Regions from separate parts of the Arthrobacter sp. CAN_A214 genome, predicted to be linked through region 4. Evidence: riboswitches for the same ligand, from Rfam matches in the RefSeq annotation. Region 4 holds a riboswitch; each other region holds the start of a gene.

Region 1 (7,384 bases), on a different contig from region 4:
TCTCGGCAGGGTTCACGGAATAGGGATCGGTGGAAGCCAGGACGTTAGGGGCCGCGACGGCGAGGGCGAGCCAGACGAGGAATCCGACGGCGAGGATGAGGCCGGGCCTGAAGCGCCGCCGCCTCCGGGGAGGGCGTACCCGGTCCCGTGTGGCGGCAGCCGGGATCTCCGGGGGACTCTGGACCACCGGGGCCGTGCCTGGTCGGAGGTCGATGCTCATGCGGTTACCACCCTAGGATCGATGAGCGTGTAGAGGAGGTCGACTGCGAGGTTGACCACCACGTACACGGCTGCTGAGAGCAGGACGACGCCGATGATCACCGGCAAGTCCTTTTCATACACGGACGCGAGCGCCAGGCTTCCCACGCCCTGCCGGCTGAAGAGGGTTTCCACGATCACCGAACCGCCGAGGAGGGCGGCGATGAGGAACCCGGACATCGTCAGGACGGGGATGACGGCATGCCGGAGCGCGTGGATCACGCGGACCTGGGCGTCGCGCATTCCACGCGCCCTGGCGGTGAGGACGAAAGCCTGCTCCAGCACGTCGTCGAGCTCGTTGCGGAGTACCTGCGAGAGCGGACCGAATACCGCGAGTGCGAGCGTCAGTGCGGGCAGCACGAGCGACGCCGGCCCCTGGTTGCCGCCGATCGGGAACCAGTGCAGGCTGAACGAGAACACCATCAGCAGGACGAAGCCGATCACGAAAGTGGGGGTCGCGGCGCACACCACCTCCACACCGGATACCAGCGAGCGGATCCACGGGCGCCGCTGTGCCGAGGCAAGGGCGACGGCGAACGTGAGCGGCAGGGCGAGAAGAGCGGCGGCACCGGCGAGCTGCGCCGTCGAACCGATCTGTTGCCCGATGGCCTCCGTGACGGGGATGCGCAGCCGGTAGGACTGGCCGAGGTCTCCCTGGAGCAGCCCGCCCAGGTAGTGCAGGTACTGGATGGCCAGGGGCTCATCGAGCAGGTAGTCCTGGCGCACGCGGTCGATCGCCTCCGGAGTGAGTCGGGCATCGGGTCCGCCCAGGATCAGGAGCGCCGTGTCTCCCGGGATGAGGTACACCGCCAGGAAGGTGAGGGTTGCGGCTCCCCACAGCACTCCGACTCCCACGACGAGGCGGAGTGCGACGCGGCGGGCCATTGCACCGGGCCGGCCGGTCTTTCTCGTGCTTCCCGGGGCCAAGGTTGCCGTCACTGCGCAAGCCAGGCGTAGGTGAGGACGGGAACGGGGTGGGACGTGTCCGTGGCTACGCCCTGCACCGAGTTCGAGTAGGCGAACTGGCTCGGATTCTCGTAGAGGGGCAGCCCCGGCACCAGATCGGTGAGCCGGTGCTGTGCCTGGGAGTAGGCCTCCGCCGCGTCCGGGCCATCGGCCGCGCCGCGAGCCCGCAGCAGGATCTCATCCAGTTCCGGGTCGTTCACGTAGGAGGAATTCTGGCCGATGCGCTCGCCGGTGATTTCCGAGGAGTGGTACCGGATGAACAGGACGTCCGTGGTGTTGGTGTGCCACACTCCGGCCAGGGCGTCATAGTCTCCGGCGTACCTCAGTTCCGTGAGTTGTGCCTGGGGAAGCTGGATGATCTCCAGCTCGATCCCTACCTTCCGGACCTCGCCCTGCAGCTGGACGAGGAGGGGACTGGGAGCCGAGGCTTCCACTGTGGGAACTTCGACGGTCAGCCGCTCGCCGTCCTTGGTGCGGAAGCCCTCGGCGTCGCGGGAGTCCCAACCGGCGTCGTCGAGCAGCTGGTCTGCGCGCTCGGGATCGTGGGCCAGTGTGCCTTCCACCGAGGGATCGTAGTATTTGCTCTCCTTCGACAGGTACGAGTCGATGGGGGTGTAGGTGCCGAAGCCGAGGCTTTCCGTGACCGCCCTGGTGTCCACGGCGGTGGTAAAGGCTTCCCGGACGGCCGGGTCGCTGAAGGGCTCCCGGTTCAGGTTGAAGCCGAGCACGTACGGGCTGCCGGTGCGCGGCAGGTTCTCGTAGGTGAACGCCGGGTCCGCCTGCACCGCGGCCGCGTTCTGCGGCGCGAGGTTCTCCGTCAGCCCGTACTGGCCCGACACGAGGGACTGGTAGCGGATCACGGGCTCGGCGACCACGGTGACTTCGACGCCGTCCAGGTGGGCCTCGCCGGATCCGCCCAGCCAGTCGGGAGCCCAGCCGTATCCCTCCCGCTTGGCGTAGCTGATGCTCTGTCCCGGCTGGTAGGCCTCGAGGACGTAGGGCCCGGATCCCACCGGGTTCTGGCACAGGGTTTCCGGCGACTCGGTGATGGCCTTGCCCGAGTTCATGCCCAGCCAGGACTGCGCGAGCGTGTAGAGGAAGGGGGTGTAGGCGTACTCGAGGTGCGCTTCGAAGGTGTAGTCGTCGATCACCGTTCCATCGACGTAGGGTGCGATGTAGGCGGCGGCCAGCGGAGATTTCGTGGCCGGGTCCCGCATGTGCTCGAGGTTCTGCTGGAACACGGTCGCGTTCCATGGCGACCCGTCGCTGAACGTCACGTCCTGACGCAGGTGGAACGTGTACGTCCTGCCGTCCTCGGAGATGTCCCAGGACTCGGCGAGATAGGGGGCGATCTCGCCGTCGTCGTCGAGCGTGACCACGTTGTCGTAGATCAGCCGGCCCAGGAACTGCTGCTGTGTCGCCGAGATGCCGTGGCCGTCGAGGCAGCCGGGCTCGGCGGAGATCGAGACATTGAGGACCCCGCCGTCCACGGGCGTGGCGTCAGCGGGCACGGTCTGTGTCCCGGCAGGGGAGGCGCAGGACGCGAGCAGGCCGGCGACGACGGCGAGGGTTGCGCCGCGGGTCAGGGTGCGGCGGACCCGGAAGCGGGCATGAAAAGACAGGGACATGAGGTTCCTTCTGTGCGAGGAAGCGGGCATGGGTCATCGCGGCAGGGACTGCGCAATGGGAAATGGCGGCGACGGTGGCCGGCAGGGCCGGTGCCGCAGGCGGGGTGGCGTCAGGCGGTGAGAAGTGGACAGCTGTGGAAACGCATCATGCGTCATCCTTCCGATTGCTCTTGACCGCACCGGACGCCGCAACAGATGCGGTGGGTGCAGCCCACTTCGTCATCCGAACCACCCGGAAAGCATGGGGTTGGTGCGCGGCCAAGTCGGAGCTTGACGGCCGCATCTCTTGAAGCTGACCCCACTGTATGCCGGATCTTTCCGCTGTCCAGTCGGGTCAGGTCACAGACGGTCATAAAGGGCGGACAGCAGCTTTCTTACGTTCTGTGTCGTGCCCGGCGTTGACGGCGGGCTCGGGATGCCCCTAGCGTGGGAGGCGCAATCAAGAGTTCCAGCCACAGGCCCTGGCCGGCTGGACAGCAACCCTCTCGTCGTAGCGGGGTGCTCCAGGTGATGATTCGGCCGCTGGGCAGTTTTCGCCCGAGGGGCAAGTACGGCGTTTCCCCCGCTGCCTTCTGCTTTTCGGTACGCGGGACGACGCCTTTTTCGAAGGAAGTGGGCATGGCGTTGAATGTCAATCTGGAGCCGGCGGTTCTACGGCAGGCTTTCGGGCGCTTTCCCTCAGGGATCGCAGCGCTCTGTGCCCGGGTGGACGGAGTTCCCGAGGGCATTGTTGCTTCCTCGTTCACCGTCGGGGTGTCGCTCGATCCGCCACTGGTGATGTTCGCCATCCAGAACACCTCGCGCACCTGGCCGGAGCTGCGAAAGCAACCCCGTATCGGTGTTTCGGTCCTGGCCTCCGGGCAGAAGGATGCCTGCCTGCAGATCGCGTCGAAGTCAGCCGACCGGTTCGCAGCACTCGACATCGAAGTCACGCCCGCCGGCGCCGTACTGCTCTCCGACGCCGTACTGTGGCTGGACTGCTCGGTCGAGGCGGAGTATCCCGCCGGAGATCACCAGGTGGTGCTCCTCCGGGTGCACGGCCTGCAGTTCGAGGACAAGGACTCCGTGCCGCTCGTGTTCCACGCCTCCGAATTCCACCGGCTGCCGGAGCCGTCGCTGGTGTAGCGGCAAGTGTTTCGAATCGGGTCCTCCGGGGTACTGATACCGGAAACTCCCTCCGAAAGGACGCCCATGTACCCGTCAGTCGCACACCAGACCGTTGCGGAGCTGGGTGGCCCCACGAGCGTCCTGGTTCGGCAGAAGAACGACCACGTCAAGCTCAACGCCTTGCTGAAGGAACTGGAAGGATCGAGAGGAGCCGAGCAGGGCGATGTGCTGCGGCGCATCTACCGGCTGGTGTTTCCCCACGCCTTCGCCGAGGAGGCGGTGCTGTGGCCCGTGGTGCGGCGGGTCCTGCCCGATGGTGAACAACTCACCCTTGAGGTGGAGCAGGAGCACCAGGAGGTCAATGAACTGGTGACGCGGCTTGAAACCCTCGAGGAGGGGGACCCGGAGCGGGAACGCGTACTCGACCGGCTGGTCGAGGTGCTGGGGGAGGACGTACGCGACGAGGAGGACAAGCTTTTCCCCCGGCTGCAGGAAGTGGTGAGCAAACGCCTGCTTCAGCTGATGGGCATCTCCTGGGAGGTGGTCCGCAGAACCGCCCCCACCCGCGCTCATCCGGTCGTGGCAAGGCGGCCGCCAGGCAACGCCGTCGCGGCAGTTCCGCTTTCACTCATCGACCGCATCCGCGACGCGGTCGACACCGCAATACTGCAGAGGCCGAAAGCCGTTTCACCGGTTCTCCATCGCACGAGCACCCTGCTGGCGCGGGTAGCCCATTCGATCGAGCACCTCCCGCTCCTGACACGCGGAGAGGACCCAACCACGAGCAGGGTGGGCCGACGGTCCGATGGGAGCGGACGACGCCGGCCTCCTGTCGCGGGCGTTGTCGCTGTCGCGGCCGGGGGAGCTGTAGCGGGAGAGCTGGTGTTCCGCTCGCTCACCCGGCGGACCCGCCGCTGAACGCTCAATCCGATCGATTCCGGCTCGGCTTTGGCGGTTCAGTCTCGATCCGGTCCTGGCTGGATCGAGTTCAGTCCTGCGACGGCCGTTCGCCGGCATCGAATTGCTCCTCGTAGACCCGCTTTGCTTCCTGCAGCACCTCTGGATCGAGCCGGCCGAGCGGACGGACGTCGACGAGCAGCGGCTCGCAGTCCGGGCCCCGGCCCACGCACGCCCCGGTGAGTACCCATGCGTAGCGGTCCTCGTCCTCCGCAAGGTGCTCGTACTGGCAGATCTGGCGTGCAAGCCAGTCCTTGAGCGGCCGGGTCCACCACGACTCCGGTGTGAGGGGGTTGACGGACAATCCTGGCAGCGTCAGCCCGCTCTCGGCGTCGAGACTATTGGAATCCCTATCGGCTTCGAAGCCCTTGGAGTACCGCAGGTAGAGGTAGTCGCCGGACGGCACGAGATCCGCGAGTTCAGCGAGGCTGGAGAGGGTGAGCTCCCCGGATTCTGCTTTGCGCGGTGCGGTGGCGGATTTCATGTGCCTAAGCCTAGGAAGGGTTGTCCCCGGCCTCAACAGCCGGGACAGCGCGAACCTGCTCTTTACTGCTGCTGTGCGAGGTGAGATATTCCTGTTCCTCCATCGGTGGGCGGGGTCTAATTGAAGAAGTACGTGCGTTCAACGAGGAGGTAAACCATGGAAGCATCCTGCCCGTCCTGCGGAAAGCCGCTGCAGGAGTTGGATGAAAGCCAGTGGCCCGCCGAGGGGCCCGTTCCCGAAGGGACCCTCGGCGTCTTCCAGTGTGAGGGGAACCACCGGGTGATAGTCGCTGAACCGCAGATCCAGGCGTAGGGGCTCTCAGACTTCGGGGACTTCCCGGATCGCCAGGTTCGGGTGCAGCAGCCGGTAGCCCTCGGCGTCAAGTAGATCGCGGTTGTACTCGTCGGGGAGCAGCACCACCGTGGCCCTGCTGTCACGGATGATCACGCCGGGCTCACCCGGAGTGATCGGGCCGCACTCGAGTGCAACCCCGAGGCCCTCCTCCACCAGGAGGCACGCGCTGCGCCCGTCGGAATCCGTGGGTGCCGCCACGAAATATTCGATGCCGTCGCGGTCGGCAAGGAAGCGGGTGGAGGACAGGTCGATCCCCTCGAGATCCCGTTGGATCGTGACGATGTCGTGCTCTGCCTGTGCCTGTTCGAAGACTTCCAGGGCCGGCGCATCGCCGCACGCGGTCAGCAGCGGCAGGGCCAGCAGGATCCCTGCGGCTGTGCGGACAAGCCGAAAATGTTCCATGGGTCTCCCATCCTATTCGGTGGGCACTGCGGTTCCTCGAGGGCTGCGTCTCTGCACCCCTCAGGACTTCAACGGATACCACTGCGGGCGAGGCCCTGGACGAAGTACTTCCAGAACAACAGGAACATCAACACGATGGGCAGGATCGAAATCAGGGCAAGGGCCATGATGGACCCGCAGTCCGCCCCGTACTGCCCCGCAGGAAGATCAGCCCGATCCGCAGGGTGAAAAGCTCGCTGTCCTTCAGCGCGATCAGCGGCCAGGCGAAATCGTTCCACTGGTACATCACCGTCAGCAGCACCAGCACCGCGATCAAGGGTTTGCAGAGCGGGAGGACGATCTGGAGAAAGATCCGGACGTTGCCGGCGCCGTCCATTTTCGGCCTCCATGAGTTCATCCGGTATCGCGATGATGAACTGGCGGGCCAGGAAGATTCCGAAGGCCGACGCCGCCGCCGGCAGGATCACGGCCCAGAACGTCCCATAGATCCCCAGTTCCGTGACCAGCCGGAACTGGGCCACCATCAGCACCTGGACGGGAATCATCATGGTACTCAGGACCAGCAGGAAGATGACGCCCTTGCCGCGGAAGGTGAGTTTCGCGAAGGCATACCCGGCCAGCAGGTTCACCGTGACGGTGAGGAGAGTGACGATCGACGTGATGGCCACCGAGTTACCGAACCAGAGAGCGGTGGGGAAGCTCGTGAAGATGCGCCGGAAGTTGTCGAGGGTCCACGACGAGGGCCACAGGTTCAGTTCCCGGCTGAAGACATCGACGTTCGGTGAGAACGCAAGCGTGATCATCCAGTACAGCGGGAACATCATCACCAGTCCGACGACGACGGCGGTTCCCAGTCGTGCCGCGTGCGCGGCACCTGCCGCGGCACCGTGATGAGGGTTCATAATCCGGTATTCGCCGTGGACTGCCAGAACGTGGGGTCGGTGACCAGCCGCCGGTAGTTGTCAAGGCCCACCCATCCGCTGGCTCCGAAACCACTGGACTCCTGGAAGCTGATGAGGAAGGCCCAGCCCAATGGGAGGAAGAGGAACAGCCCGAGGAGAACAAGGTTGGGGGTGAGGAAGCCGTAGGCCGTGCTGGTGGAGCGGAACCGCTTCCCGGACCGCCCGGCACCTGGGGCGTACGTCGAAGCCGGGGTCGCTGGGACAGCGGCTCCCTCGCGCTCGGAGGTGCCCGCGGACATCAGCCGGTGGCCTCGGCCACCGCAGCT
Region 2 (7,384 bases), on a different contig from region 4:
GGTGCCGGTGCCGTGAACACCATGAGCAATGCCCTGACCGTAGGATTCCGGCGGTCGATCTGGGGCATCCTCGGCCAGCAGGCCGCCCTCCTGGTGCACATCGGAGTGGCAGCAGCCGGCGTCGGGCTCCTGGTCTCGAATTCGCCGGTGGCATTCAACGTGATCCGATATGCCGGAGCGGCCTACCTCGTGTACCTCGGGGTCCGGAAGTTCCTGCAGAAGCCGTCGTTGGACGAGGAAATCCTTGCGGAGCGGCGTACCGAGGGACCACTGGCGCTGATCCGTCGGGGCATGTGGGTCAACCTCCTGAACCCCAAGGCGATCATCTTCTTCCTTGCGCTGATTCCCCAGTTCATCCGCACGGACCAACCGCTCGCCGAGCAGTACGCGGTACTCGCGGCCACCGTCATCACCATCGACCTGCTGGTGATGTGGTTCTTCTATGCCGCGGCGGCCCGGTCCTTCAGCCGCTTCACGCAGCATTCCCGCGGACAGACGATCATGAACCGGACTTTCGGCTCGTTGTTCGTCGGCGTGGGAACCCTGCTTGCGCTGGCCTGATCCTCGTCATGATCCCTTCCCGGAACGCCCCGCTCATCGTCGCGATCGACGGCCGTTCCGGCGCGGGCAAGACCACCCTCGCCGCTGAACTTGCCGCACTGCTACGCGAACACCACACCGTGAGCACGTTCCACCTCGAAGACATCTATCCGGGGTGGGACGGCCTGCGCGGCGGCATCGACCGATACGTGCGGCAGGTGCTGACGCCGTTGGCTTCGGGAGAGCCTGCATCCTGGCGGGCCTGGGACTGGGACAACGGGCGCGACGGCGAGCTCAGGCATACGCCGCCCGCTGACATCGTGCTCGTCGAGGGTGTCGGAGCCGCCGCCCGCGAGGCACGCGGCCTGCTCGACGCCGTCCTCTGGGTAGAAGCTCCCGGCGCGCTCCGCCGTCGCAGCGCCCTCGCACGCGACGGCGGAAGCTACGAGCCGTTCTGGGACCGGTGGGCCGAACAGGAAACCTCCTGGCTCGATGCCGATTGCCCCGACTCCTCCGCCGACGTCGTCATCCAGGGGCACCAGGGGCAGGCCACCCCGAACCGCGTACGCCTGGCCCTCACCAGCCTGCCCCAGTGCGAACGGCTGATGTCCGTCGAGCGCGCCGCCCGTCGCGGACTGAACGTACGCGTGGAGCGGATCGATGCCGTGCCGGATCCTGGGGCGCTGTTCGCAGCCCTCTACCCGAACTCGAAGGCGGCGGTGTGGCTGGACAGTTCGGATGTCGGCGCAACGCCGGCATCCGAACGCAGCCGTTTCTCCATCCTGGCCGACGACGCCGGACGGTTCGGCCAGCGTGCGCAGCACTCGGACGGCGTCACCGAGGTGAGTGCCGGCGCGGTGACGACGCGCATCCGCGAGCCCTTCTTCCGCTGGCTCGACGGCGCCTGGGGGCGACGCGTGGTCCGACGCCCCGACGGCTACGAGTGCGGTTTCGCGCTCGGTTGGCTCGGTTACCTGGGTTACGAACTGAAGCGCGAAACGGGCGGAGGCTCGCTTTCCTCCTCGCCCCTTCCCGATGCCGCACTGATCTTCGCCGGTCGCGCCGTCGTTCTCGACCACCGGGAGAAGGCGGTGTTCCTCCTCAGCCTGAACGACGGCACGCCCGACCCCGGGTGCGGGGACTGGCACGCGACGGTACGGAAGGCTGTTCTCGACACCGGGCGGCAGATCCCCGAATCGACCGAACCGGCCTTCGCCGAACCACCGGTCTTCCAGGCGAGGGATTCCCGCGCCGGGTACCTCGACAAAATCCGACAGGCACAGGAACAGATCACCGACGGCAACACCTACGAGGTGTGCCTCACCACCTCCCTCGTGTCAGCCGTGGAGCGCCCGGTCGACCCGCTCGCCGCCTACCTGCGCCTGCGCCGTGCAAGCCCGGCGCCGTTCGGGCATCTCATCTGCTGGCCCGACTTCGCCGTCGCGAGTACCTCGCCCGAGCGTTTCCTGAGGATCGACTCCGACGGCGGCCTCCGGGCCGAACCCATCAAGGGCACCAGGGGCCGATCGCTCGATCCGGAGACCGATGCAGGGCTTCGCCGGGACCTCGCAGCCTCGCTCAAGGACCGCGCGGAGAACATCATGATCGTCGACCTGCTCCGCAACGACCTCTCGCACCACGCCGTTCCGGGGTCGGTCACCGTGAGCCGCCTCTGCGACATCGAAACCTATGCCACCGTGCACCAGCTGGTCAGCACCATCGAGGCAGAACTGAAACCCGGAACCTCCCGCGCCGAGGTGATCGCCTCGGCTTTTCCCGCGGGGTCCATGACGGGTGCACCCAAGATCAGTACCATGGCCATCCTCGAACATCTCGAGGGCCGGGCCCGTGGCGTCTATTCGGGCGCGGCCGGCTACCTTTCCCTGACCGGCGCCGCTGACCTCGCCGTCGTCATCCGCACCCTGGTGATCGAACACACCGACGACGGCGCACGCCTCAGCCTCGGCGTCGGCGGCGCCATCACCGCTGATTCGGTGCCTTCCGAAGAATGGGAGGAAGTGCGGACGAAAGCCCTCGGAGTGCTCTCGGGCCTCGGTGCAGTGTTCCCCGACAATCCCTGATGTCTTCTGATGTTTCTTGGGCAGCTTCGTTGACCGCGTTGGATAAGCTGGGCCCATGACTGTTCTGGTGTTCCTCGACGCAGCGCATGGTGACGGCCGCATAGTCGATCCGTCGAAGCCGCAGCTCATGGCCAACGACCTCGGTGCCACGCGTGGTGACGGCATCTTCGAGTCGCTGCTGGCCGTGGACGGCGTGCCCCGCAAGGAGCGGGCCCACCTCGAACGGCTGGCGTCCTCGGCTGCCGCCCTCGACCTCGCCATTCCGGTGGCTGATGCCTGGAGCCGCGCCATCCGCACCGCCCTCGACGAATTCACCGCGACCCAACCAGCGCAGTCCGAAGCAGTGGTCAAGCTCGTCGCGACCCGCGGCGCGGAAGGCGCAGCCGAACCCACCGCCTGGGTCCAGGTGTCACCCGTACCGGCTGGCATCCGGCAGCAGCAGCAAGCAGGCGTGGAGGTTCTGCTCCTCGAACGGGGCTACGACAGCACGGTTGCGCAGCGCGCGCCGTGGCTCCTGATGGGCGCCAAGACGCTTTCCTATGCCGTCAACATGGCCGCGGTCCGCTACGCGAAATCCCGCGGCGCCGACGACGTCATCTTCACATCGTCGGACGGAAAGGTCCTCGAGGGCCCGACGTCCACCGTCCTCCTCGCGCGTCGTCAGGGCACGTCCAAGACCCTGCTGACACCGCAGCTCGAAAGCGGCATCCTTCCCGGGACCTCCCAGGGAGCACTGTTCAAGGCTGCGCACGGGAGCGGCTGGGATCTGGGCTACGGGCCGCTGGAACCGCATCACCTGCTCGAGGCGGACGCGGTGTGGCTGATTTCGAGCGTGCGGCTGCTGACGCCGGTCACCGCCATCGATGGCACGCCCATTGCCACGTCGGAGGAACTGACCCGCGAGCTGTCGGAGCTCGTGGACCGGTTCATATAGCACACAGTCCATCTTCCAAGAAGCTTCCTTACGCAGTGTTGCCCGTGCATTTTGTCCTGCGCCGCGCCATCGTATAACGTTGTTACACAATCAAGAGTTCCAGCCACAGGCCCTGGCCGGCTGGACAGCAACCCTCTCCCGTAGTGGGGTGCTCCAGGTGAAGATTCGGCCGCCGGGCCAAGTCCCCCGGTAGGCAAGTACGGCGGAATGCCGGTCAGCCCGAAAGGCAATGGCCGTCCAACGCCCGCACAGCCTGGAGCAGCGAGCGTGTCACCCGAGTAGACAGCAGAGCCGAGCATCGTCCGCCGTCATCCGGCACCCCCTGAAACATCCCGTCCCTGATTCCGCACGCCCGCAACCCGGGCCGCGTCCATCGAAGGAAGCCATGAACCTGTCCCGAAAAATCCTTGCAGCCCTCACCGTCCCCCTGCTCGCCCTGACCGTCTCGTGCGGCTCGAACAGCAGTGAGCCGGCGGAAACCACCGATGCCCTGGCCGGCAGCGACCAGCAGTCGCTCGACCAGTACACCACCGAGGAAACCACACCGCTGGACCAGATCGACACCTCGAAGCTGGGGCTGGTCACCGAGGGCACGCTCCGCGTGGGCACCCTTTCCGATGCGCCTCCCAACATCTTCATCGAGAACGGTGTCTTCACCGGCTACGACAACGAACTGCTTCGCGCCATCGGCGACGAGCTCGGCCTCGAGGTCGAGTTCGCCTCGACCGATTTCTCCGCCCTTCTGGCCCAGGTGCAGAACAAGCAGTTCGACGTCGGCTCCTCCTCGATCTCCACCACCGCGGCACGGCGCGAAGGCGTCGGCTTCACCAACGGCTACGACTTCGGCTACATGGCTGTCGTTGCCAAGAGCGACTCCGAGATCACGGGCTTCGACTCGCTGTCGGAGAGTACCCGCATCGGTGTCGTCCAGGGCACGGTCCAGGACGACTACGTGACGAACACCCTGGGCCTGGAGCCCGTCCGCTTCGCCGACTACAACACCGTCTACGCGAACGTCACAAACGGCCAGGTCGATGCCTGGGTGGCCCCCTCCCAGCAGGCCACGGGCCAGGTCAAGGAGGGTGACGGCACCACCATCGCCGAGACCATCATCAACACGGAGAACTTCACTGCCTATGCAGTCAACAGCGAGAATCAGCCGCTGATCGATGCCCTGAATTCCGGCCTCGACGCCGTGATCGAGGACGGCACCTGGGCCGAGCTCACCCAGGAATGGTACCCGGAACGCGAAATGCCGACCGACTGGAAGCCCGGCAGCAAAGCCGTAGAAGTCAAGTAGGCCCTGCATGAACGCTTTCGAACAACTCCTGCAGACCTTCTTCGACTGGGAGGCAATGGGTTCGGTCCTTCCGGAACTCCTCACGGTGGGCCTGCCGAACACCCTGATCCTTGCGATCAGTTCCGGCGTGATCGGGACTGTGCTCGGAATGATCCTCGCGGTGATGGGCATTTCGCGGAACCGTGCGCTTCGCTGGGCCGCACGCGTGTACACGGACATCTTCCGGGGAGTTCCCGCCGTCGTCATCATCCTGCTCATCGGGATCGGGCTGAGTCCGCTCTTCCGGCAACTGACCGGCAGCACGAGTCCGTTCCCGATGGGCATCCTGGCGTTGTCGCTCATGGCCGCCGCCTACATCGGGGAGATCTTCCGCTCCGGAATCCAGAGCGTCGAGAAGGGCCAGCTCGAAGCGTCCCGTGCGCTGGGCTTCAGCTACAGCTCCTCGATGCAACTGGTAGTCATCCCCCAGGGCGTCCGCCGCGTCCTGCCCGCCCTGGTGAACCAGTTCATCGCCCTGATCAAGGAATCCTCCCTGATCTACTTCCTCGGACTGCTGGCCAGCGAGCGCGAGTTGTTCCGCATCGGCAATGACGCGGCAAGCAATACGGGCAATCTCTCACCGCTTATCGCTGCGGCGGCGCTGTACCTGTGCCTCACCGTTCCGCTGACGCACCTGGTCAACTACATCGACAACCGTCTGCGGATGGGTAAGCGCGAGAAGCCCGAACCCGATGATATCGCCGCCCGGATCGGCGAAGGAGCAAGAACATGAGCACGCTTGAATCAGGCACCCTGACCGGGCGCAACCTCCACCTCTCCTTCGGTTCCAACCATGTGCTCCGCGGTATCGACCTGCACGTGGAGCGAGGCACCACGGCCTCGGTGATCGGTCCGTCCGGCTCAGGCAAGTCGACCCTGCTGCGGGTCCTGAACCGGCTCATCGAACCGGACCAGGGCGACATCCTGCTCGACGGGCGCTCGGTCCTCAAGGACAATCCGGACGAACTGCGCCGCCGCATCGGCATGGTGTTCCAGCAGTTCAACCTGTTCCCGCACAAGACCGTCGTGGACAACGTCTCACTGGCCCTGCGGAAGCTCCGCGGCATGTCCGCGGACGAGGCGCGCGAGAAGGCACTGGCCCAACTCGACCAGGTGGGGCTGAAGCACAAGGCGGAGGTTCGCCCTGCCAACCTGTCCGGCGGCCAGCAGCAGCGTGTCGCCATCGCCAGGGCCCTTGCCATGGACCCCGAGGTCATGTTCTTCGATGAGGCGACCTCGGCGCTGGACCCGGAACTCGTCAAGGGCGTCCTCGCGCTCATGGCCGACCTCGCGACGGCCGGAATGACCATGGTGGTGGTGACCCATGAGATGGGCTTTTCCCGGAACGTCTCCGACACCGTCACGTTCATGGACGGCGGCGTGGTGGTCGAAAGCGGACCGCCCGCGGCCCTCTTCGACAACGCTCAGACCCCGCGGCTGAAGTCGTTCCTCTCGGACGTGCTCTAGGGACTTCCTTCAGCCGCCGGGCGCATGTCGCGGCGGCCCTTCCGGCATCAGGACAGGAGGAAGCTCCAGGTCCCGGCCAGCAGGGCCGCCGTCAGTGCAGCCGCGGCGATTACCACACCTCCCGCCGCGACGACCGCGTCGAGCGGGCTGAATCTACTCTCGCGGGCCCAGGTACGCCGGCCCGCCCCGAAGCCCCGCGCCTCCATGGCGACCGCGAGTCGGGTGGCACGCCGGATTGCCTGCACAAGGAGGCCGAAAGCCTGGCCGAGGAAGTTGCGCGTGCGTACCAGCGCGTTTCCTTCGGCTCCTGCACCGCGGGCATGACGCGCGAGCCCGAGGGTCTGCCACTCCTCCACCAGAAGGCCCACCAGGCGCAGTGCCGCGAGCGCGCCGAGCACGAAGCGGTGCGGCGCGCGCAGCTTCTGCGCGAGGGCATCGGCCAGATCGGTCGGGTCGGTGGAGACGGCGAGGAAAATACCGGGCAGGGCCAGCGCGAGGCCCCGGATCCCGATGGCGAATCCTGCGGACACGGACCCCTCGGTAAAAAGAACCGGACCGATCTCCAGCAGTACGTCGCCTGTCTTTTCGGCGAGCAGTGCCGTGCCGTAGGCGGCCACCAGCGCTGCGATGAGCAGGGGCCAGGCCCGGAGCAGCAGACCGCGGACACTGATGCCGAGCAGCGGCATCAGCAGGATCTCACATCCGAGGGCCACCGCAGCGCTGACCCAGTCGATGCTGAGCATCACCACCGCGGTGATCATCCCGGCGGCGAAGAGCTTGGAAAGCGGATTCGCGCGGATCAGCGTGCTGCCCGTCAGCGACGGCGTGAGAATGTCACTGCTCATCGCGAATCCCGCCGGGCGTCAGCAACAGACCCGACGTCGAGGACGCGGTTGCCGAGCGCTTCAGTGAAGTCGGTGTCGTGGGTGACCGAGACGACGCAGCCGCCCTCGCTGACCAGTTCCCGCAGCAGACCGACGAGCTCCGCCCAGGTTCCTGCATCCTGTCCGAACGTCGGCTCAT
Region 3 (7,384 bases), on a different contig from region 4:
GGACTGCAGCCATTCGGCGACGGCCTGGGCATTCTTCAGATGCTCGTCAAGGCGCTGGGCGAGGGTTTCGACGCCCTGCAGCAGCTGGAAGGCCGACATCGGCGACAACGACGGCCCGATGTCGCGCAGCTGCTCCGTGCGGAGCTTCGTGAGGAAACCGTATTCGCCGAAATTGGCCCACCACTGGATGTTGCCGTAGGAGGGCACGGGTTCGGTCATCATGGGGAACTTGCCGTTGCCCCAGTCGAAGCGGCCGCTCTCCACGATCACGCCGCCAAGCGTGGTTCCGTGGCCGCCGATGAACTTGGTGGCGGAGTGGATCACGATGTCGGCACCGTGTTCGATCGGCCGGATGAGGTACGGCGTGCTGAGCGTGGAATCGACGATGAAGGGCACTCCGGCGTCGGATGCGACTTTCGCGAGTCCCTCGAGGTCGGCGATCTCACCGGAAGGGTTGGCGATGACCTCGGCGTAGACGGCCTTGGTGTTGTCCTGGATGGCCGCCGCGTAGTCCGCGGGGTCCGTGCCGGGGACGAAGGTGGTCTCGATTCCGAAGCGGCGCAGCGTGACGTCGAGCTGCGTCACCGTTCCGCCATACAGCTGGGACGCCGCGACGATGTGGTCGCCGGCCTGGCAGAGGGCGGCGAAGGTGATGAACTCGGCGCTCATGCCCGATGCCGTGGCCACCGCTCCGATGCCGCCCTCCAGGGAGGCGATGCGTTCCTCGAACGCGGCGACGGTGGGGTTGCCGATGCGGGAGTAGATATTGCCGTACTTCTGCAGTGCGAAGAGGTTTGCGGCGTCATTGGTGTCCTTGAACACGAACGACGTCGTCTGGTAGATGGGCACTGCGCGTGCGCCGTGCGTTGCATCGGGTGTACCGCCGGCGTGGAGTGCGCGGGTACGGAAACCGAAGGTCTTCTCTGCCATCAGACGCCTGCCTTGCTGGTAACGGGTGTGTCCAGGTGGAAGTCGACGCCCGCCTTCACCGCGGCGTCCGCCTCGAGTTCGCGGACGATCGGCATCACGTCCCTGCCGAAGGCTTCGACTTCCTCCTGGAAGTGGAGGTAGCACGTGAGGAGGAGGTTCACCCCGATTTTCTTGTACTCGACGATCCGCTCGGCGATCTGCTCGGGGGTGCCGATGAGCTGGGTCTTGAAGCCGTCGTTGTACTGGATGAGGTCCTCGAACGAGGAATCCGCCCACATGCCCTTTCCGTCGACGGTGGAGGCGCCGGCTTCCTGGACGGCGTCGCGGAAGCCCTCGACGGCCGGACGGTGCGCCTTCGCGACAATCTCGCGGAGTGTCTCCCGGGCCTCCTTTTCGGTGTCGCGGGCAATGACGAAGCCGTTGAGCCCGAACTTCGGGGACCGTCCTACCTGCCCGGCTGACGCCTGGACCCCCGCAATGTTCTCCCGAAAGCCCTCGAGGTCCTTGCCGTTCGAGAAGTACCAGTCGGCCACGCGCCCGGCGGTGGCCTGGGCCGCCGTCGAATTCCCTCCGAAGAAGATCTCGGGGTGCGCACGCCCGGGAACGTCCACGGGCGGCGGGTTCAGCGTGAAATCGGTGATGTTGTAGTACTTGCCCTCCTGCGAGAAGTTCGTCTCGGTCCAGAGGCCGCGCAGGATCCGGATGAATTCCTCGGTGCGCACGTACCGCTCATCGTGCTCCAGCCAGGGCAGGCCGAAACCGGTGAACTCGTTCTTCAGCCAGCCGGACACGATGTTGACGGCGGCCCGCCCGTTGGAGATGTGGTCGGCGGTGATGATGAACTTCGCCAACACACCGGGTTGCCACATGCCGGGGTGGACGGCGGCGATCACCTTCAGTTTCTCGGTGGCCGCGAGCAGGGCGAGGGAGAACGACGTCGCCTCGTGCTGCTTGTCGGCACCGTACGATGCCGCGTAGCGGGTCTGGGACAGTGCATATTCGAAGCCGGCATCCTCGGCGATCCGGGCCAGCTTCTTGTTGTAGTCGAAGTCCCAGCTGGTGCGCTGCTCGATGGTCGAGACCACGAGCCCACCGCTGACGTTCGGGACCCAGTAGGCGAACTTGAGTGGTTGGGAAAGATCGGGAGTGCTCATGAAATCCTCCATCGGCCCTGGCGGTAGCACCCTATCGCCGAGCGCTTGGAGCACGGGCCAGGGTTGCTGCGGCGTCAGTGAGCCAGATCTCTCGGCCGCTCGGGATGGTCACCTTCGAGTCTGACAGGGGGCAGGGGGCGGCACAAAGAATATGTCGTCCGGAGAACGTCACATTGGGGCGGGCAACTCCGTGGCGTCCCGTAACCTTGATCGATGGAATCCTGGCGGTCAGCGGAACGTACCAGCGAGCCGGCATTGTGGCGGACCGTGTTCTGGGCGGCTGCCGTGGTGGCTGCCACCCTCCTTCTCAGCATCGTCCTGGTGCTTCGTGACCCGGGCCCTTCCGTCAGTGGATGGTTCTATGTCCAGCAGGCAGGGATGCTGGTCCCCTGCTCAGCGTTCGCCCTGCTGGCCCTCGGAAAGTGGCGCCGGGCCCGCAAGGCAGTCGGGCAGCGGCAGGCCGCCCGCTAGCGCCGCTACCGCCCGGCCAGCACCGCCGCAATGCCCGGAATGCAGCCCTCGTTCTGCAGCGACGTGGTATCCCCGAGCGTGCCGCCCTCGTACAGCTGGGTCAGCAGCCGGCGCATGATCTTGCCGGAGCGCGTCTTCGGAACATCGTCCACCACCACGACGGCGGCAGGCCGTGCGACCGGCCCGATCACCTTCGTGACGTGGGCCCGCAGCGCCGAACCGATGTCCTGCGAGCGGTCCGCACCGGGGGCCAGCACCACGAAGGCCGCAATCGCATGCCCTGTCAACGGGTCCGCCACCGGGCACACTCCGGCCTCCGTGACGAAGGGGTGCGCCACGAGCGCCGACTCGATCTCGATCGTCGACAGCCGGTGCCCCGACACGTTGATGACGTCGTCCACCCGGCCCAGGATCCAGGTGTCGCCGTCGTCGTCGTACTTGGCCCCGTCACCAGCGAGGAACCAGCCCTGCGCCGCGAACTTCCGCCAGTAGGAGTCGAGGTAGCGCTGCGGATCGCCCCACACGGTCCGGGCCATGGCGGGACCGTGCCGGTCCACCACGATGAGCCCCTGGACGCCCGGCGGTACGGGATCTCCGGCGTCGTCGACAATGCGGGTGCTGACCCCTGGTAGCGCGCGCGAGGCGCAGCCCGGCTTGAAGGACTCGTCCGATTGACTGGGGGAGAGCACCGTGGCGCCTGTCTCGGACTGCCACCAGGTATCCACGACGGGTACGGTTCCCCGGCCGAGGTTGGCCCGGAACCAGCGCCAGGCCTCGGGGTTGACGGCCTCTCCGACGGTTCCGAGGACGCGGATGCTCGAGAGGTCGTACCCGGCGGGAACGCCGTCGGGGAACCAGCCCATGAGCGAGCGCACCAGCGTGGGGGCGGTGTAGTAGCTGGTGACGCCGTAGCGCTCGATGACCTCGAAGTGGCGGCCGGTGTGCGGGGTGTTGGGCGTTCCCTCGAAGATCACCTGCGTGGCGCCGTTGGAGAGCGGGCCGTAGATCTCATAGGTGTGGGCGGTGACCCAGGCGAGGTCGGCCGTGCACCAGTGGACATCCGTGGAGCGCAGCGCCGGGTCGGGGTTGCTGAACAGGTGCTCGAAGCTCCACGAGGCCTGCGTGAGATAACCGCCCGAGGTGTGCACCAGGCCCTTCGGTTTCCCCGTGGTGCCCGAGGTGTACATGATGAACAGCGGCGTTTCGGCGTCGAACGCCTCCGCTTCGTGGAACGGCGACGCAATGTCGACGGCCTCATGCCACCAGACGTCTCGTCCCGGTGTCCAGCCGATCTCCGAGCCGGTGCGACGGATCACGAGGACATGCTCGATGGAATCCACACCGGCGACGGCGGCGTCGGCGTTGCCCTTGACGGGTACCGCCTTCCCCCGGCGGTACTGTCCGTCAGTGGTGACGAGCAGTTTCGCCCCGGTGTCCTCGACCCGGAAGCGCAGTGCCTCGGCTGAGAAGCCACCGAAGACGAGCGAGTGGACGGCTCCGATCCGGGCGCAGGCCAGCGTCACCACCACCGTTTCGACGAGGACGGGAAGGTAGATGACCACGCGGTCGCCCTTCCCGACGCCGAGGGCAGATAGCGCGTTCGCTGCGCGGGCCACATCCTCCTCCAGCTCGGAGTAGGTGACCGCGCGGCGGTCGCCCGGCTCGCCTTCGAAGAACAGCGCGGTCCTGCCGCCGTTGCCCGCAGCGACGTGCCGGTCCACACAGTTCTCGGCGACGTTGAGTTTTCCGCCCGCGAACCATTCGATCACCGGGACGGACAGGTCGCCGTCCGGCGCCGGCCGTGCCGGCTCGAAGGTGTGGGCCGTGTGCCATTCCTCGGCCCAGTCGAGCCGGCGGGCCTGCTCTTCCCAGAACGCGATGCGCCCGGTTTCGGTCCGGAGGGAGTCCTGCTCGCCAATCCTCACACCCATCGCCGGACAGCCCACCTTTCAGCCAGGCCCAGCAGGGCATCCGTGGTCTTGCCGATCACTGCGAGCAGGATGATCGCCAGGAGGATGCGGTCAACCCGGCCGTTGTTCTGCGAATCGATGAGCAGGAATCCGAGGCCCATCGAGGACGCGATGAGTTCGGCTGCCACCAGGAACAGCCAGGACTGCGCCAGAGCGAGCCTCAGCCCGGAAAAGAGTGCGGGAACGACGGCGGGCAACTGCACGGTGGTGAGGAGCCGGACGCCGCTCAGCCCGAAGGCCCGCGCTGCCTCCACCAGGTTGCGGTCCACGTGGCGCAGCCCGAGGTAGAGCGTGGTGAAGACGGGAAAGAAAGCTCCGATCATAATGAGTGTGACCTTCGAGTCCTCGTTGATGCCGATCCACAGGATGAGCAGCGGAACCCACGCGAGGGAGGGCACAGCGCGGATTGCCCCCACCGTGGGGGTGAGCAGCAGATCGGCGATGCGGGACAGGCCGAGCAGTGCACCGAAGACGGTGCCGAGGGCCGCGCCGGCGAGGAACCCGATGAGCACGCGCTGTGTCGAGATGAGGATGTGGTTGATGAGCTCGCCGCGGTTGAACAGTTCGACGGCAGCAGTTCCCACGGCACGTGGTGACTGCAGCTCGGCGGGACTGAAGTAGCCGGTTTCCGTGCTGATGTGCCACGCAACGAGGAGTGCCGCCGGAAAGATCAGGCCGATCAGGGCGGCAGCGACGCGATTGCGGGCGCGGCTACCGGCCAGGCGAGACGGAGCCTCCGCCTCGACGGGTCCGACCGGGACGCCCGAAGCCTTGAGTCCACCCCTACTGACGGGCGTACCGCCGGCACCGGTCGTCTCTGTCATGAGGATGCCGCAATCGCTGCCGGATCAGCCCTTTTCACCAGCGAGTCGTCGAAGAGGGTGTCCAGCGCTTCGTCGATCTGCGCCTGGGTGGCGACGTCGCCGGTTTCCACGAAGACCGGGCCGATCTTCTCGAGCACCGTGCGCTGTGCGTCACCGGGTGCCGGTTCGACGTCGAGGTTGGTGCGGTCGATGATCACGGCACTTGCAACCGCCGGATCGATTCCTGCCACGTCGGCGAGGATCGCGGCGGTCTCCTCAGGATTGGCCTTGGCCCACTCGCGCGCCTTCTCGTACGCGTTGACGACGGTCTGGGCGACGTCGGGCTTCTCCTCCAGGAAGCTCTCCGTGGCGTTGAGGAACCCGTACGTGTTGAAATCGATGTTGCGGAAGAACAGTTCGGCGCCGTCCTGCTCGGCCGAGGCCATGATGGGGTCGAGACCGGACCACGCATCCACGGCGCCGCTCGCAAGCGCGGCGCGCCCGTCAGCATGCTGGAGGTTCTGGACCTCCACCTCGGACTGGTCGATACCGGCGGATTCAAGGGCCTGCAGCAGGAAGAAGTAGGGATCGGTGCCTTTGGTAGCGGCGACCGACTTGCCGCGGAGGTCCTCGACGCTCTCGATCCCCGAGCCCGGTAGGGCCACGAGGGCGGCCCATTCCGGCTGTGAGTAGATGTCGATGGCTTTGATCGGGGAGCCGTTGGAGCGGGCGAGCAGGGCAGCCGATCCGGCGGTGGAGCCGACGTCGATGGCACCGGCACGCAGGGCCTCGTTGGCCTTGTTGGAGCCGGCTGACTGCACCCAGTTCACGGTGATGTCCTGCTTGCCCAATTCATCCTCGAGCCAGCCCTGTTCCTTGATGACGAGGCTGAGGGGATTGTAGGTGGCGAAGTCGATGTTCAGGGTGCCGCCTTCGGTGGCTCCGTCTGTTGCCACCGTGTCGGCCGACGTCGAGGCGTTTTCACCCGCGAGGCACCCGGTCAGGCCGATGGAAAGGGCAGTTGCGAGGGCGGCGGTCCGGAAGAGAGAGCGGGGTTTCATGGGAATCCTTCGGAGAATCGATCGTCGGCAGGCAGGAAAGTGGTCCAGAAAGACCAGGGACAGGAGAATTCGGGGCTTGCGCGCGGGTCAGTGCCCTGAAACGCCCAGCATTCGAAGGAGAGAGCTGCGCAGGGCGCCGAGTTCGGCGGAGTTGCGGTCGCGGGGACGCTCTCCGGGAACGGGAACGAGCTCCGAGATGGTGGAGCCGGGGTCGTCGTCGTTGCGTCCCAGCACGAGGACGCGGTCGGCGAGCTGGAGGGCTTCGTCGACGTCGTGGGTCACCAGCAGCACCGTTGCGGGTTGCGACTGGTGGATTTCCAGGAGGAGGTCCTGCATCTTGATCCGGGTGAGTGCGTCAAGGGCGCCGAACGGCTCGTCGAGCAGGAGCACGCCCGGATTGCGTGCCAGTGCCCGGGCCAGCGACGTCCGCTGGGCCATACCACCGGAGATTTCGCGCGGGCGGTGCTTGGCGAAGCGGTCGAGGCCCACCAGTTTCAGGAGCTCGAGGACTTTCGCCTTGCCGGCACTGGCACTCGAGCTTCTCGGCAGGCCGATAGCCACATTCGCCTGCAGGGTATGCCAGGGAAGCAACCGCGGTTCCTGGAAGGCCACGGCGCAGCGTTCGTCGATTCCGTTGACCGGCGTTCCGTCGATCAGGACGGTCCCGGTGTCGGGTACGTCGAGGCCGGCCGCGGCACGGAGGAGGGTGGACTTGCCGCAGCCGCTGGTGCCGAGGATGGCGAGGATCTCGCCTGCCCTGACGTCCACGGTGATGTCGCGCAGCACGACCTGCCGGTTCCCGGCGGAGCCGAAGCTGCGGCCGAGCTGTGAGAACCGGACGTCGAGCGCCTGCTTGCGGCGCGGTTCGGTGGTGGTGCGGGATGCCAAAACGGTCATGGTTACTCCATCGGTCCTGGCGGTAGCACCCTACGGAACAAGCCTTACCGGTGCCCTTCAGCGGCCGGCGCCCTTGGCTTGCTCCTTGTTATTGCCGG
Region 4 (7,384 bases):
ACGACGATGTGGAGAAATCATGAGCACCTCGGATGTAACCGCCGAAACCGAGACCGAGCCGAAGCGCCCAGGCTCATCACGTATCGGGCTGATTGTCCCCAGCTCCAACACCACGATGGAAACCGAACTGCCCGAGCTCTTCCGGCGCCAGTCCGAGGCAACCGGTCACAAGTACACCTTTCACTCGGCACGGGCCGGCATGAAGAACGTGAACCGTGAGGAACTGCTGGCCATGGTCGGCAAAGCCGCGGGCTGCGCCGAGGCAGTATCGGACGCCGACGTCGACACCATCGCCTACGCCTGCCTCGTCGCCGTCATGGCACAGGGGCCCGGAGCACACGTGGAATCCGAGCGCGTCATCGCCGATGCTGCAGCAGGAAACGGACATCCTGCTCCGGTCACCAGCAGCGCCGGCGCCCTGGTGCGCACGCTGCAGGAGATGGGCGCCAAGAAAGTCGCCATGGTGACGCCCTACATGAAGCCCCTCACGGGCATGGTCGTCGACTACATCGAAGGCGCCGGGATCACCGTCCTCGACGCAACCAGCCTCGAGGTGGACGACAATCTCGCCGTGGGCTGCCTCGATCCCCAGAACCTGCCGGACATCGCACGCCAGCTCAAGCGCGAAGGCGCCGACGTCATCGTGCTGTCCGCCTGCGTCCAAATGCCCTCACTTCCCGCGGTCCAGGCTGTCGAGGACGAGCTCGGCCTGCCGGTCATCACGGCAGCCACAGCAACGACGTACGAGATCCTCAAGGCCCTCGGTCACCAGCCGGCCATCCCCGGCGCGGGTAGCCTGCTCGCCGGAAACTTCATCCCCGCCGGCTCCAAAGCGTAGGGACAAGCGCCATGTCGATGTCACTCATCGCTTTCGCAGTCCTCATCGTCGCCTTCGCCATCGGCTCCTTCACCAGGATCAACGCCGGACTCATCGCCGTCGTAGCGGCTTTCGGCGTCGGCACGCTCCTCGCCGGCCTACCGATCGCCGACGTGATCGCCCAGTTCCCCGCCGGCCTGTTCTTCATCCTGGTGGGCGCCACCCTGCTTTTTGCGATCGTGCGGATCAACGGCACCATCGACCTGCTGGCCTACTGGGCTGAACGGCTGGCCGGCGACCGCAAGATCCTCGTCCCGATCCTGATGTTCCTGCTCACCGCCATCCTCGCTGCTGCAGGCGCCTTCACCCCCGCCGCGATCGCGATCGTGGCACCGGTGGCTCTTGCCCTGGGGATGCGGTTCGGCATCAGCACACTCGCAATGGGCCTGGTCGTGGTGCAGGGCGCGAACGCCGGCGCGTTCTCGCCGGTCAACCCCTTCGGCGTCCTCGCCAATGTCATGCTCGATGAAGCGGGCGCCTCCGGCGATGCGCTCAAGCTGTTCCTCTACTGCTTCCTCTTCAATGCGGTACTCGCCGCTATCGCCTACGTCCTCGTGCAGGCGATCATGCACCGGCGTGGCGTCCGGAAGGCTGAAAAGGAGAGGAACGACGTCGAAGGACGGAGTGGTTCCACGCCTGCAGGTTCCGGCACCGGTTCCGTAAGCGATTCCGGCACTCCGCTGGCGGGCGCTCCCGCACGAACCGATACCGCCCTCGCCACCCCCGAGGAGCCCGCGAAAAGCGGGCCGGTCAAAGTTGCAGCGACCCCGATGCGTATCCTCACCCTGGCGGGGATCGGCGCACTCCTCTTCCTCACCACCGTCCTCGGCCTGGACGTCGGAGTAGCGTCACTGGTGATCGCCCTGGCACTGATCTTCGTGGATTCCTCCGTCCAGAAGCCAGCGGTCGAGAGCATGCCGTGGTCCGCCATCATCCTCGTCACCGGCATCGTCACCTATGTGGGCATGCTGGAGGAGATGGGGGCGCTGGAGGAACTGCAGGCAGGCATCGAAAGTCTCGGCAACAGCTCCGTTGCGGTGCTGATCACCGGTTACGTCGTGGCCATCGTGTCGGCGTTCGCCTCCACCACCGGCACCCTCGGAGTCGTCAGTCCGATCGTGACGCCCCTCGCCATGGATCCGCTGCTGACCCCGATCGGAGTCGTCACCGCCATCGCCATCAGCTCCTCCGTAGTGGATGTGAGCCCGATGTCCACCAGTGGCGCACTGCTCATGGCCAGTGCCCAGCCCAAGGACGAACGCCTTTTCTTCCGGGCGCTGCTCCTCTGGGCTATCGCGATGATCGCCGTCGTGCCGCTGCTCGTCTGGTTCGTTTTCGTCCAGCTCGGCCTCGGCTGACCGAACGATCGACGAAAGGAGGGCGCCCGGGTACACCCGGGCGCCCTCCTTTGTCAGGGGCGCTTCTGGTCGTTCGGACCTAGAGGGCCGTTTCGATCGCCTCGGCAACCGGCGTCTCGCCGCTGTTGAACTGGAGGGTCTTGTCCACGGTGCCGAGATTTCCGAGCACGACGGCGGCAACGAGCGCCACGTCCTCGCGGGACACCGAATCCTGCTGGGGCTTGTCCGACACCTCGATCTGGCCGGTTCCCGGATCCGTGGTCAGCGCACCCGGTCCGAGGATGGTCCAGGCAAGCCTCGATTTGCGTAGATGCTCGTCAGCCGCGGCCTTGGACTCGGCATAGTGGAAGAACCCGGTGTCCCCGGGAACACCGTGATCCTTGCCAGCACCGAGGTAGGACACCATGACATACCTGCCCACGCTGGCTTCCTCGGCGGCATCCATGGAGCGGATCGCGGCATCGCGGTCCACCGCGTAGGTGGCCTCAGGGCTGCTGCCGCCGGCACCTGCGGACCAGACCACGGCGTCGTGCCCGCGGAACACATCGGCCATCTCGCTCACCGACAGCGTCGACACGTCGGCGACCACCGGCGTCGCGCCTGCGATCTCGACGTCGGACGAGTGGTCCGGATTCCGGAAGATCGAGCTGACCTGGTGGCCCTGGCCGGTGAGGATTTTCGTGAGGTGCAGGGCCACTTTTCCGTGGCCTCCGATAATCGCAACGCGCGACATGTGAACTCCATTCGTTGGCGTAATTCGTTGGCGTGTTGCTTCCGACGCTATCGCCCCGCGGAGGAGTATGCCACGGGTTCCGCGCCTGGCGAAGGCCTATTCCCGCCTTCCGTACGGGGTTTCGGCGGACTTCCGGCAGGACTTCCGGGCAGGGCTTCCGGCAGGACTTCCGGCAGAGACGGTCGCCGGTCCGCGGAAGTTGGGCAGTTGTGGCTGACCGCATGCTCCACCACCCATCAGGAATGGACGACCTACGCCCGACGAACCGCGCGACGGAGCGTCAGCGACGGGCGTGCTGGAGGCGGAAGCTGCTGCCACGGTGCTCGTCCGGGAGCCGGTCGCCCTTCCCGAACAGCTTGTTCCGCAGGGTGCCCTCCACGTACTCGGTGGGGTAGGCGCCGCGCTTCTGGAGTTCGGGCACCACGTACGTGATGACGTCCTCGAACGAGCCGGGCGTGATCGCGTAGGCAAGGTTGAACCCGTCGACGTCGGTTTCTTCCACCCACGACTGCAGCTCATCGGCAATCTGCGCGCCTGAGCCGACCACGCGCGGGCCGAGCCCGCCGATCCCCGCCCACTCGGCGATGTCGCGCACCGTCCAGGGAGCGCCGTCGTCGTTCACCTTCTGGAAATTCGCGACGGCGGAGTGAATGGCGTTGGACTTCACATTGCCGAGAGGCTCGTCGGGATCGTAGACGGACAGGTCGATCCCGAGCCAACCGGATACGAGCACGAGGGCGCCCTCGTAGCTCACGTACTTCTTGTAGTCCTCGTGCTTGGCGTGGGCCTTTTCCTCGGTCTCATCGGTGATCACCGTGAGCATGGTGTAGATGCGCACCGAGTATCGGTCGCGGCCGGCGGCCTCGGCGGCGTCACGGATCTTCGTGACGGCGTCCTTGAGGATGGCCTTGGTGGGCGCTCCCACGAACACCGCTTCGGCGTTGCCGGCCGCAAAGTCGATGCCCCTCGACGACGCCCCCGCCTGGTAGATGACGGGCGTGCGCTGCGGCGACGGCTCGCTGAGGTGGATTCCCGGCACGGTGAAGTATTTGCCGTCGTGCCCGATTTCATGCACTTTCGACGGGTCGGTGAAGATGCCGTTCTCCACATCCCGGACGACGGCGTCGTCTTCCCACGACCCTTCGAGCAGCTTGTAGAGCACTTCGAGGTACTCGTCGGCGTGGTTGTAGCGCTCGTCGTGCTCGAGCTGGTCCTCGTTGCCCATATTGCGGGCAGCCGAGGGGAGGTAGCCGGTGACGACATTCCAGCCAACCCGGCCGTTAGTGAGGTGATCGAGCGTCGAGAGCCGGCGCGCGAACGGATACGGATGCTCATAGGCGGTGCCCGCGGTGACGCCGAAGCCGAGGTGCTCGGTGACGAGTGCCATCGCGGACACCAGCAGGAACGGATCATTGACCGGAGTCTGGGTGCCCTGGCGCAGGGTGGCTTCATTGGAGCCGCCGAAGACGTCGTACGTGCCGAGCACGTCGGCGATGAAGAGTCCGTCGAAGAGGCCCTTCTCGAGGGTCTGTGCGAGGTCGGCCCAGTAGCGGAGGTCCTTGTACCGGTGCGACTGGTCGTCGGGGTGGCGCCACAGCCCCGGCGACTGGTGGCCCACGCAGTTCATGTCGAAGGCGTTGAAACGGATCTGGCGTGGCGCATTTGCGGGCATTGCACTCCTCGAACAACCGGGCACCGCCATTGAGGAAGCGCCATACTTGCCCGCGCGCATACCGCCGGGCCGAATCCTCACCTGGGGCACCCCACTACAGCGAGAGGGTTGCCGTCCAACGAACCAGGGTTTTGCGTTGGAACTCTTGATTCTTGGTTCCGACCCTAGACGACGCACGACGGCGGCGTCGAGGTGGCCGTGTCATACGGGGACATCTGCACGACGGCAGCGGAACCTGCGGAACGTGCGCACGGAAGAGGTTCCCACCTTTCGTGCGCACGGTCCGTTTCAGTCCTCGATCAGTGCGTGTCCTCCTTCGGGCAGCTGATGCTCGGATTCCACTGCGCGAACACTCCTGCCGGATTGTGCTTCCAGACCCATGCGTGGAGGCTGTGTCTGTACGGCGCCTGCGAATCCGCCGCTTCCGAATTGAAGGTGACTCCTCCGAGGACCGGTGCCTTCTTCGCGGTGGAAAGGAACTCCGCCGCAACGAGGCGATAGTACTCGTGGTTTCCGTACTTCACCGGCATATAGACCAGCGCTTCCGGTTTCGAGGCGTCGGTCTTCTTGTCGATCAGCTTGCTCTTCGCGTAGTGCACACCCATTGCGCCCACTCCGGGCAACTCGATGCAATCGGTGACGCGCTCATAGCCGTCCTTGATGGCCCGGTCCAGCCAGGTATAACGCGCGGTGGACCGAGCGATCTCGTACACCACTTCCTGGCTCGACGCGTGGTCCGATGAACCTGAATTGCCCGATGATCCCCCATGGGCGAAGGCTGCGCTCGGCGTGAGTCCCGCAGCGAAGACCGCCGTGAACACCATCGCCGTTATCTTGGTTCTTGTTCTGTTCATTGCCTGCTCCAACCCCGAATTACGAATACTCCCAGCGGGAAGAAGGCGCCGCAGCCAGGACCGAGAGGGTCCTGCCAGCACGTCGAGGGTTTCCGGGAACTGCCGCAGCCTGCGCTGGACGGCCATTATTCCGCGCTGTCTTTGCTACCTCTACCGTTCCTTCGTGCCCTCGCTTGGAAGCGCGCTCGTCAACGGCCGGTTGACACTGCAGTTTTCACCCTCTGGGGCTGCACGGTTGGACTCGTCCAGGAGGCCGACGTGGCGATCGGAGGACGCTCCCACGTGGTGGGGGCTTCAGGGTAGGCCTCCGCCAACAGAGAGGTCAATAGGTAATCCGACCCTCCTGTGCAGTAACGGCTACGCCACTACAGGAGACGCGAACTCCGTCACCTCCCTCAGGCACCGGGTGTGCCGTGGGAAGGGTGAAGAACCCCCGGCGATACGCCGGTATCCGGAGTTTCACCCACCGCACGCCCCAGCACGCGCGCAGCCGACTACGGCATCAGGCGCTGACAGAACTCTCGTTGTCGAGCAGCCGGCGCGCCGCTTTGCGGGTCTCATGGGTGGGGCCGTCCGGTACATGTGCCGGACGCCGGGAATCCAGCTCACGCCGAAGCTCGGGGAGGACGAATTCGCCGAACAGGTCCAGCTGCTCGAGGACGGTCTTGAGGGGCAGACCCGCATGGTCGATGAGGAAAAGCTGCCGCTGGTAGTCGCCGAAGTACTCCTGGAACGTCAGGGTCTTCTCGAGGACCTCCTGGGGGCTACCGACGCTCAGCGGGGTTTGCGCGGTGAAGTCCTCCATCGACGGTCCGTGTCCGTAGACCGGGGCGTTGTCGAAGTACGGCCGGAATTCGTTCACAGCGTCCTGCGAGTTCTTCCGCAGGAAGAACTGGCCACCCAGACCGACGACCGCCTGATCGGCCCTGCCGTGCCCGTAGTGCTCGTAGCGCTCGCGGTAGAGGGCGATGAGCTGCATGTAGTGCTCCTTGGGCCAGAAGATGTTGTTGGCGAAGAAACCGTCACCGAAGTAGGCCGCGATCTCGGCCACCTGCGGCGTGCGGATCGAGCCATGCCAGACGAAGGGTGCCACGCCGTCGAGCGGGCGAGGGGAGGCCGTGAAGTTCTGCAGCGGCGTGCGGTGCTTGCCCTGCCAGTTGACGACGTCGTTGTCCCACAGTTGCCGGAGCAGGTTGTAATTCTCCACTGTGAGGTCCACGCTGTCCTGCATATTCTTGCCGAACCACGGGTAGACAGGGGCAGTGTTTCCCCGGCCGAGGACGAGGTCCACGCGGCCATCGGCCAGGTGCTGGAGAGTGGCGAAGTCTTCGGCGATCTTCACCGGGTCATTCGTGGTGATCAGCGTGGTGGCGGTGGAAAGGATGATCCGCTCCGTCTGGGCAGCAATGTAGCCGAGGAGGGTGGTCGGGGAGCTGGCATAGAACGGCGGGTTGTGGTGCTCCCCCGTCGCGTAGACGTCCATGCCGATCTCCTCGACCTTCCTGGCGATGGCGACAGCCGCTCGAATGCGCTCATGCTCAGTGGGGATACGACCGGTGACCGGATCCCTGGTGATGTCGCTGACTGAGAATACGCCGATTTGCATAAGTGCCTCCATCGTTGATTACATGCTTTTGCATCTAATCCTGTAACAGCGCGCAGGCGGAAGTCATTCCCGCAGTCGTGCTGCTCCAGCCCATCGCCCACGCCCAGCTCCCGACTCCCGGCTCCCGGCTCCCGGCTCCCGGCTCCCGGCTCCCGGCGCGAGTGGACGTGGGTGATGCCGTCAGCATCGAGTACTTCGGGCGGCGGGTTCCCGCCACAGTCACGGCCGAACCGCTTGTGGACCCGGGCAGGACGCGGCTCCGCGGATAGGCTGCGCCTGTTCCG

The links. A riboswitch is a leader RNA that binds a small molecule or an ion and turns the genes downstream of it on or off. The one in region 4 is predicted to bind S-adenosylmethionine.
Region 1: another riboswitch for S-adenosylmethionine. It lies ahead of IWX65_RS04435 (ABC transporter substrate-binding protein); the one in region 4 lies ahead of IWX65_RS05300 (LLM class flavin-dependent oxidoreductase).
Region 2: another riboswitch for S-adenosylmethionine. It lies ahead of IWX65_RS13490 (ABC transporter substrate-binding protein); the one in region 4 lies ahead of IWX65_RS05300 (LLM class flavin-dependent oxidoreductase).
Region 3: another riboswitch for S-adenosylmethionine. It lies ahead of sfnG (dimethylsulfone monooxygenase SfnG); the one in region 4 lies ahead of IWX65_RS05300 (LLM class flavin-dependent oxidoreductase).

What each region holds. Positions count from the first base shown of each region.
Region 1 covers NZ_JADOUU010000003.1:173,241-180,624, reverse strand. The annotation lists gene IWX65_RS04445 (ABC transporter permease) at 1-220, opposite strand, end outside; gene IWX65_RS04440 (ABC transporter permease) at 217-1,197, opposite strand; gene IWX65_RS04435 (ABC transporter substrate-binding protein) at 1,194-2,852, opposite strand; SAM riboswitch class IV at 3,014-3,144, opposite strand; SAM riboswitch class IV at 3,290-3,409, shown strand; gene IWX65_RS04430 (flavin reductase family protein) at 3,471-3,977, shown strand; gene IWX65_RS04425 (hemerythrin domain-containing protein) at 4,044-4,877, shown strand; gene IWX65_RS04420 (DUF6098 family protein) at 4,948-5,400, opposite strand; gene IWX65_RS04415 (hypothetical protein) at 5,557-5,712, shown strand; gene IWX65_RS04410 (hypothetical protein) at 5,719-6,156, opposite strand; gene IWX65_RS17700 (carbohydrate ABC transporter permease) at 6,225-7,058, opposite strand; gene IWX65_RS04395 (sugar ABC transporter permease) at 7,055-7,357, opposite strand; partial or broken gene IWX65_RS17695 (ABC transporter substrate-binding protein) at 7,357-7,384, opposite strand, start outside.
Region 2 covers NZ_JADOUU010000018.1:9,396-16,779, forward strand. The annotation lists gene IWX65_RS13475 (LysE family transporter) at 1-561, shown strand, start outside; gene IWX65_RS13480 (chorismate-binding protein) at 570-2,621, shown strand; gene IWX65_RS13485 (aminodeoxychorismate lyase) at 2,677-3,555, shown strand; SAM riboswitch class IV at 3,644-3,761, shown strand; gene IWX65_RS13490 (ABC transporter substrate-binding protein) at 3,941-4,855, shown strand; gene IWX65_RS13495 (amino acid ABC transporter permease) at 4,863-5,627, shown strand; gene IWX65_RS13500 (amino acid ABC transporter ATP-binding protein) at 5,624-6,361, shown strand; gene IWX65_RS13505 (energy-coupling factor transporter transmembrane component T family protein) at 6,409-7,206, opposite strand; gene IWX65_RS13510 (ABC transporter ATP-binding protein) at 7,203-7,384, opposite strand, start outside.
Region 3 covers NZ_JADOUU010000005.1:125,717-133,100, reverse strand. The annotation lists gene IWX65_RS06785 (O-acetylhomoserine aminocarboxypropyltransferase/cysteine synthase family protein) at 1-930, opposite strand, end outside; gene sfnG (dimethylsulfone monooxygenase SfnG) at 930-2,084, opposite strand; SAM riboswitch class I at 2,090-2,195, opposite strand; gene IWX65_RS06775 (hypothetical protein) at 2,298-2,555, shown strand; gene acs (acetate--CoA ligase) at 2,561-4,486, opposite strand; gene IWX65_RS06765 (ABC transporter permease) at 4,477-5,349, opposite strand; gene IWX65_RS06760 (aliphatic sulfonate ABC transporter substrate-binding protein) at 5,346-6,389, opposite strand; gene IWX65_RS06755 (ABC transporter ATP-binding protein) at 6,477-7,286, opposite strand.
Region 4 covers NZ_JADOUU010000004.1:38,132-45,515, forward strand. The annotation lists gene IWX65_RS05285 (maleate cis-trans isomerase family protein) at 20-838, shown strand; gene IWX65_RS05290 (SLC13 family permease) at 850-2,235, shown strand; gene IWX65_RS05295 (SDR family oxidoreductase) at 2,315-2,968, opposite strand; gene IWX65_RS05300 (LLM class flavin-dependent oxidoreductase) at 3,249-4,640, opposite strand; SAM riboswitch class IV at 4,678-4,791, opposite strand; gene IWX65_RS05305 (hypothetical protein) at 4,940-5,494, opposite strand; gene IWX65_RS05310 (LLM class flavin-dependent oxidoreductase) at 5,997-7,100, opposite strand; gene IWX65_RS05315 (hypothetical protein) at 7,178-7,369, shown strand.